Regions from separate parts of the Micromonospora sp. WMMD980 genome, predicted to be linked through region 1. Evidence: riboswitches for the same ligand, from Rfam matches in the RefSeq annotation. Region 1 holds a riboswitch; the other holds the start of a gene.
What was found. A riboswitch is a leader RNA that binds a small molecule or an ion and turns the genes downstream of it on or off. The one in region 1 is predicted to bind thiamine pyrophosphate.

Region 1 (3,689 bases):
GCAACGCGGCGGTGATCGAGGAGACCGCGCCGACCGCGCCGCCGCCCGGTAGCGGCAGCGTGGCGTCGCCGTACGGGGCGCCGTTGTCCAGCACCACGTCGGCGAAGTCGGCGAGCTTACGGCCGGACGGGTGCCGCGAGGTCATCCGCGCCGAGTGCCGCGCCGAGGTGATCGCCACCAGACCGTGTCCGCGCTCCTTGACGACGGAGGCGAACTCCACCATCGCGCCGTTCACCCCCGAGTTGGAGGCGAGCACGAACACGTCCGGCGGGCGGATCGGGGCCAGCTCGTAGAGGCGGTGCGCCACGGCCGGCTCGCGTTCCAGCTTCGGGCCGAGCACGTCGGCCGGCTCGCCGCCGACCAGGACCAGGTCGCGCAGCGCGATCCGGTTGGTGGGCACCAGCCCGCCGGCCCGGCCGGCGATCTCCATGGCGAGCGCCTCGGAGTGCCCGGTGCCGAACGCGTGCACCACCCCGTCGGCGCGGACCGCCGCGGCGATCAGGTCGGCCGCCGCGGCCACGTTCTCCCGCTGCTCGGCGGCCACCCGCCGCATCGTCGACGTCACCGTCTCCAGGTACGCCTCGGCGCTCACCGTCATGCCTCCGCCGTCCCCGACGTCCGGGCGAGGATCGCCTCGGCCAGCGGGCCGGGCGCCTCGTCGGGGATCCAGTGGCTGACGCCGGGCAGCACCACGAAGCGGTAGTCGGCGGTGACGTGCGCCGCGCACGCCTCGGCGGCGGTCCGGCCGATCGCCACGTCCCGGTCGCTCCAGACGTACGTGGTCGGCGCCGCCACCGGCCCGACCGCCTTCATGTCCGACCCGCTCATCGCCCGGTACCAGTTGAGCGCGGCGGTGAGCGCGCCCGGCTCCCGCATCGGCTCGGCGTAGCGGTCGACGGTGGCCGCGTCGCCGACGCCGCGCAGCAGCCGGCGCAGCGCCGCCCCGCGCAGCGCCAGCAGCACCGTCTCGGCCTTGCCCGGCATCCGGAACAGCGCCATGTAGGCGGACTTCGCCTTCTGCCGCGGGTCGGTGGCGAGCGCGTGCCCCATCGCGGCCGGGTGCGGCACCGACACCGCGGTCAGCGACCGCACCCGCTGCGGGTGCGCCGCCGCCAGGCCCCAGGCCACGATCGCGCCCCAGTCGTGGCCGACCAGGTGGGCGGTGGTCACCCCGAGCGCGTCCAGCACGGCCGCCGCGTCGGCCACCAGCTCCGGGATCCGGTACGCCTCGACCGCGTACGGCCGGGCGCCGGGCGAGTAGCCGCGCTGGTCGAGCGCGTACGTGCGCAGCCCGGCGGCGTGCAGCGCGGGTGTCACCGCGTCCCACTCGCCGGCGTGCTGCGGGAAACCGTGCAGCAGCAGGACGGGTGCGCCGTCCTCCGGGCCGCCGGTGCGTACGTCGAACGTCAGACCCCGCGCCTCGATCCGCATGATCGCCACCGTAGCCGACAGTCGCCCTGCTGGGCCCGGGGCCGTCGTCGGTGCTAGCGTCTGCGACGAGACAACTTCACATCCGACAGGGGAGCGCACAGCGCTGAGAGTGCGGGCCGGTGCCCGCAGACCCTCGAACCTGATCTGGGTAATGCCAGCGCAGGGAGTTCGGTCGACCTCCAGCCGCGCCGCAGTCCGGGCGTCTTCCGGGTGCGGCGTGCGTCTTCTCCTGGTTCCGCACCACGAACTGGGAGTCCGTCATGAACCACACCGACAGCAACCGCTGGCGTACCGTCGACATCGTCGTCGCCTCGGTGATCGCCGTCGCCTTCGGCGTCGTCTTCTGGGCCTGGGGCCTGCTCTGGAGCGCCACCGACGCGGCGTTCGCGTTCTTCCCGCCAGCGCAGGCGGTGCTCTACGGCGTCTGGCTGATCCCGGCGGTGCTCGCCGGCCTGATCATCCGCAAGCCGGGTGCCGCGCTCTACTGCGAGACGGTGGCCGCGATCGTCTCCGCGCTGCTGGGCAGCCAGTGGGCGGGCATCGTGATCCTCCAGGGCCTGATGCAGGGCATCGGCGCCGAGTTGGCGTTCGCCGCGTTCCGCTACCGCTCGTTCAAGCTGCCGGTGGCGGTGCTGGCCGGCGCACTGACCGGCCTCGGCGCGGCGATCTTCGACTTCGTCTACTGGAACGAGGCCTACGAGCTGACCTCCTACCGCATCCCGTACGCGCTGATCACCATCGTCAGCGCCACGATCGTCGCCGGCTTCGGCGCGTGGGTGCTGACCCGGGCCCTGGCCAACACCGGCGTCCTGGACCGCTTCCCCGCCGGCCGCGACCGGGCCCTGGTCTGACCGGGATCCCACTGTCGATCATGAAGTTGACGGTGAGTTCGGCGCGTTGTGGTGCCGTCAACTTCATGATCGACGAGGTAGAGAGGGTGGGGCCGTGAGCGCCGTGGTTCTCCGGGGGTTCGGGTGGCGGCACGGGGGGCGCCGGGCCTGGGCGGTGCGCGGGGTGGACCTGCGCGTCGAGAGCGGGGAGCGGGTGCTCCTGCTCGGGGCGTCGGGGGCGGGCAAGAGCACGCTGCTGGCGGCGCTGGCCGGGCTGCTGCCCGACGACTCCGGCGAGCAGGAGGGCACCGTCGAGATCGACGGGCTCGACCCGCGCAAGGCCCGCGAACGCGTCGGCGTGCTCTTCCAGGACCCGGAGACCCAGCTCGTGATGGCCCGCTCCGGCGACGACGTCGCGTTCGGGCTGGAGAACCGGGGCGTGCCGGCCGAGGAGATCTGGCCCCGGGTGGACGAGGCGCTGCGCCGGGTCGGCTTCCCCTACCACCGGGACCGCCCGACCGCCGCGCTCAGCGGCGGCGAGCAGCAGCGGCTGGCCCTCGCCGGGGCGCTCGCGCTGCGGCCGGGGCTGCTGCTGCTCGACGAACCCACCGCCAACCTCGACCCGGCCGGCGCCACGCTGATCCGCCGGGCGGTCACCGACGCGCTCGACCCGGACACCACGCTGATCCTGGTCGAGCACCGGGTCGCCGAGGCGCTGCCGCTCGTCGACCGGGTGGTGGTGCTGGAACCCGGCGGCGGGGTGCGCGCCGACGGCCCACCCGAGGCGGTCTTCGCCGCGCACGGCGAGGCACTGGCCGCCGCCGGGGTCTGGGTGCCCGGACGCACCGTGCCGCCCCGACACGCCACCGCGCCGGCCGGCGACGTGCTGCTCACCGCCGACCGGCTCGGCCTGCCACCCCGGCTGGCCCCCACCGAACTTCGGGTACGCGCCGGCGAGGCGCTCGCCGTGCTCGGCCCGAACGGCGCCGGCAAGTCCACCCTGGCACTGCTCCTCGGCGGCCTGACGCGCCCCGGCGCCGGCACGGTCACCGCCTCTGCCGGCCTGGCCGGCCGGGACGCGCGCACTCCCCCGCACCGGTGGCGGGCGCCCGCGCTGGCCGGGCGGATCGGCTCGGTCTTCCAGGACCCGGAGCACCAGTTCGTCACCGCCACGGTCCGCGACGAGCTGGCGCTCGGGCCGCGCCGCACCGGCCGGTCCGAGGCGGAAGTCACCGCCACCGTGGACGCGCTGCTGGAGCGGCTGCGGCTGGACCGGCTCGCCGGCGCCAACCCGTACACCCTCTCCGGTGGCGAAGCGCGGCGGCTGAGCGTGGCGACCGCCCTGGCCACCGCGCCCCGCCTGCTGATCTGCGACGAGCCCACGTTCGGCCAGGACCGGCGCACCTGGCTGGAGCTGGTCGACCTGCT
Region 2 (3,689 bases), 6.1 Mb from region 1:
GGACCAGCTCGACGGCGGCGCGCAGCAGCCGCAGCACGCCGCCGGCGGTGACCTCGGTGTCCACCCGTTCCTCGACGGTCGCGCCGACCACCACCTCGCCGCTGTCCCGGGGCACCAGGTAGACCGGCTCGCCGTCGGCGTACCCCCGGATCACGTGCCGGAAGCCCGGCGGGCCGCCACCGGGCGCGCGGAGCCGGAGCACCTGCCCCTTCACCGGCCGCACCGGCAGCCCGGTCAGCGCAGCCGCGCCGCAGCCGGCCGCGACCACGGTGACCCGGGCGTCCACCTCGGACAGCGCGCCGACCCGTGCCGGCCGGAACACCACACCGGCCCGCTCGGCCGCGACGCGCAGCGCGGCGACCAGCCGGCGCGGGTCGACCTGGTGGTCGCCGGGCGCGACCGCGCCGCCGCGCACCCGGGTGGCGAGCGCCGGCTCGCGGTCGCGCAGCGCCGACGGGCGCAGCGGCGTGATCGGCAACCCCAACCCCTGCTGGTACGCCCACAGCCGCCCCGCCTCGGCCAGGTCGTCGGCGGTGAGCCCGACCACGAGCGTGCCCTCGGTGCGGTGGCCCAGGTCGACGCCGCTCGCCGCGACGAGTTCGGCGGCGAAGCCGGGCCAGCGGGCCGCCGACTCGACGAGCAGCGCGGTCAGCTCGCGCTCCCCGAAGTACGCCTCGGCGACCGGGGCGAGCATGCCGGCGGCGACGCGCGACGCGCCCGAACCAGGGCGGTCGTCGTGGACCACCACCCGCAGCCCGCGCTGCGCGCACCGCCACGCGATCGCCAACCCCACCGGCCCCGCCCCCACCACCCCCACCTCGGTAAGGAGGGGCCCCCGGTTAACGCTTTCGGTAGAGGAGGGGGCCCCGCTTAACACGTCAGCGCCCCGAGCAGCTCGGCGGTGGCCTGCGCGGGGTCGGCCGCCGAGCTGAGCGCGCCGACCACTGCCACCCCGTACGCCCCGGCCGCCCGCAACGCCGGCACCGACGCGGCGGTCACGCCGCCGATGGCGATCACCGGCACGGTCACCGCCGCCGCGACGGCGCGTACCCCGTCCGGGCCGATCGGCGCGGGCAGGCCCGGCTTCGTCGTGGTGGCGTGGCACGGGCCCACGCCCAGGTAGCTGGCCCCGGCGGCCACCGCGGCCCGGGCCGTGTCCGGCTCCCGGGCGGTCGCGCCCAACACCGCGTCGACGCCGAGCACGTGCCGGGCGGCGGCCACCGGCAGGTCGTCGGCCCCGACGTGGCCACCCGCCGCGCCCACCGCGAGCGCCACGTGCAGCCGGTCGTTGACGAGGCACCGCGCCCCGTACGGCCGGCACGCCTCGACCACCCGCCGGGCCAGCTCGTACGCCTCCCGGTCGGTGGCGTCGTCCGCCACCCGCACCTGCACGACGAGTTCGGCGCCCGCCACCGGCAGGGCGGCACCCAGCACGCCGAGCGGATCCCGCCCCGGCCGGGTGTCGGTGATGAGATGCAGTCGTCCCAGGGACGGCACGGCAACGCTCCTCCCTGCGCCGGCATTATCCGGATCAGGTTCGACGGTCGGGGGCTGTCAGCCCCCCTCTCAGCCCGGTCCGCACCGGGCTCCCGTGGGTCACTTGCGGCCTACCGTACGACGGTCCCCGGCCGGACGGAAGACCGGGTGACGTTTTTCCCAGGACCACACCACGTGACGAGTCAGGCCAGCGGGTGTCAGTCGGGCCAGGACACACTGCCCGGATGTCGACCCGAGCCCGCGTTCCGCGCGACCTGTCCGCGTGGCCGTTCCGAGCCAGCCGGGCGGTTGCCGAGGGACGCATCACGCGGCGGATGCTGCGCGGCCCGACGTGGGTGCGCCTGCTGCCGGACGTGTACGTGCACCGGGATGCCCACCGCGCCGACGACCACCGGATGTGGTGCGAGGCGGTCGCGTTGCGGCTGCCGGCAGGCGCGGTCGTGGCCGGCCGAAGCGCCGCCTGGCTGTTCGGTGTCGACCTGATCACCCGGAACCATCCGGTGACCGTGCTCCTGCCGACGACCGCCCGGCTGCGCCCACATCCCCGGCTGTCGATCGTGCGGTCACCGTTGCCCGATGAGGATCACACCCGGTTCGCCGGGCTACCGGTCACCACCACGCTGCGCACCGCATTCGACCTCGGCCGGCAGGGTCCTCGCGTGGAGGCGCTGGTCGCCGTGAACGCGCTGCTGCGTCGCCGGGTGATGAAGCTGCCCGCCCTCCGTGACTACGCCGCGGCACGCCCGGGCTGGCCGGGCTCGTCACTGCTGCGCGAGGTGTTGACGCTGGCCGAGCCGCTGAGCGAGTCCCCGATGGAGACCCGCCTGCGGCTGCTCCTCCTCGACGCCGGCCTCGGCGCGCTCGTCGCGCAGCACGAGGTGCGCCACGGTGGGCGTTTCGTGGCCCGGGTCGACCTGGCCTGGCCGGCGCTGCGCATCGCGGTCGAGTACGACGGCGACCACCATCGGGAACGCGCTCAGTTCCGGCGGGACGTGGCTCGCCTGAACGCGCTCCGTGCCGCCGGCTGGATCGTGCTCCGCTTCACCGCCGACGACGTGCTGCGCCGCCCCGAGGCCACGGTCGCCCTGGTCCGCCAAGCCCTCGCGGAACGCCGCACCATCCGGTCCCGCTGACCTGGGGCCGCCCGAGGCAGGGAGCCGCGTCGCGCAGGTTGTGACGGTGCTGGGTCCGAGCACGCCGAGGCACATCACACATGCCGCGCTCAATACCGAGTTGTCTCGTGGCATGGCCAGGATCCGCCCCGGAGAGCTACGCCCACGAGTGGAGCGTCGTGGACGTCAAACCTGCCCGGAGACGTCCATGCCGTTCCACTCACCGAGTTGCGCGGCGCAGCGCGGCGCGGCGGGGCGGGGCGGGGCGTCAGAGGAGGGCGTCCAGGGCGTCCTGGTCGTCGTCGGTGGGCTGCCAGGTGCCCGCCTCGGCGTTGGCGCGCACCTGCTCGGGCGTGGTGGCGCCGGCGATCACCGAGGTCACCGCGGGTCGGGCGGCCAGTCCACCGATGGCCACCTGGAGCAGGCTCACCCCGCGCTCGGCCGCGTACGTCTCGATCGCCTCGATGGTGTCCCAGCGCGCCGCGGCCAGCCGCTCGGCGTACCGGCCGCCGCCGGCGAGCCGGCTGCCCTCCGGGGGCTGCTGACCGCGCTTGTACTTGCCGGTGAGCAGTCCGTTGGCGAGCGGGAAGAACGGCAGCATGCCGAGGCCGAACCGCTCGCAGGCGGGGATCACCTCGTCCTCCACGCCCCGCTCCAGCAGCGAGTAGTGGTTCTGCGCGGAGACGAACCGGGTGCGGCCCTGCGACGACGCGGTCCAGTCGGCGTCGGCGATCTGCCAACCGGCGAAGTTGGAGTTGCCGAGGTAGTGCACCTTGCCGGCGGTCACCAGGTCGTCCAGCGCGGCGAGCGTCTCGTCGATCGGCGTGCCCGGGTCGGGCTCGTGCATCTGGTAGAGGTCGATGTGGTCGGTGCCGAGCCGGCGCAGCGACGCCTCGACCGCGCGGGCGATGTAGCGGCGGGCGCCCCGCGCGCCGTGGTCCGGCCCGTTCGCCCCGTGCATGTCCATGCCGAACTTCGTGGCGACCACGACGTCGTCCCGGCGGCCCTTGAGCGCCTGGCCGAGCAGTTCCTCGGAGCCGCCCTGGGGTTCGCCGTAGATGTCGGCGGTGTCGAAGAAGT

Region 2: another riboswitch for thiamine pyrophosphate. It lies ahead of thiE (thiamine phosphate synthase); the one in region 1 lies ahead of O7618_RS01475 (ECF transporter S component).

What each region holds. Positions count from the first base shown of each region.
Region 1 is NZ_JARUBE010000003.1:204,478-208,166, reverse strand. Features, by position in the region: gene O7618_RS01485 (SIS domain-containing protein) at 1-598, opposite strand, end outside; gene O7618_RS01480 (alpha/beta hydrolase) at 595-1,431, opposite strand; TPP riboswitch at 1,509-1,615, shown strand; gene O7618_RS01475 (ECF transporter S component) at 1,692-2,282, shown strand; gene O7618_RS01470 (ABC transporter ATP-binding protein) at 2,377-3,689, shown strand, end outside.
Region 2 is NZ_JARUBE010000003.1:6,271,385-6,275,073, reverse strand. Features, by position in the region: gene thiO (glycine oxidase ThiO) at 1-877, opposite strand, end outside; gene thiE (thiamine phosphate synthase) at 871-1,497, opposite strand; TPP riboswitch at 1,492-1,603, opposite strand; gene O7618_RS29765 (DUF559 domain-containing protein) at 1,722-2,630, shown strand; gene O7618_RS29760 (aldo/keto reductase) at 2,878-3,689, opposite strand, start outside.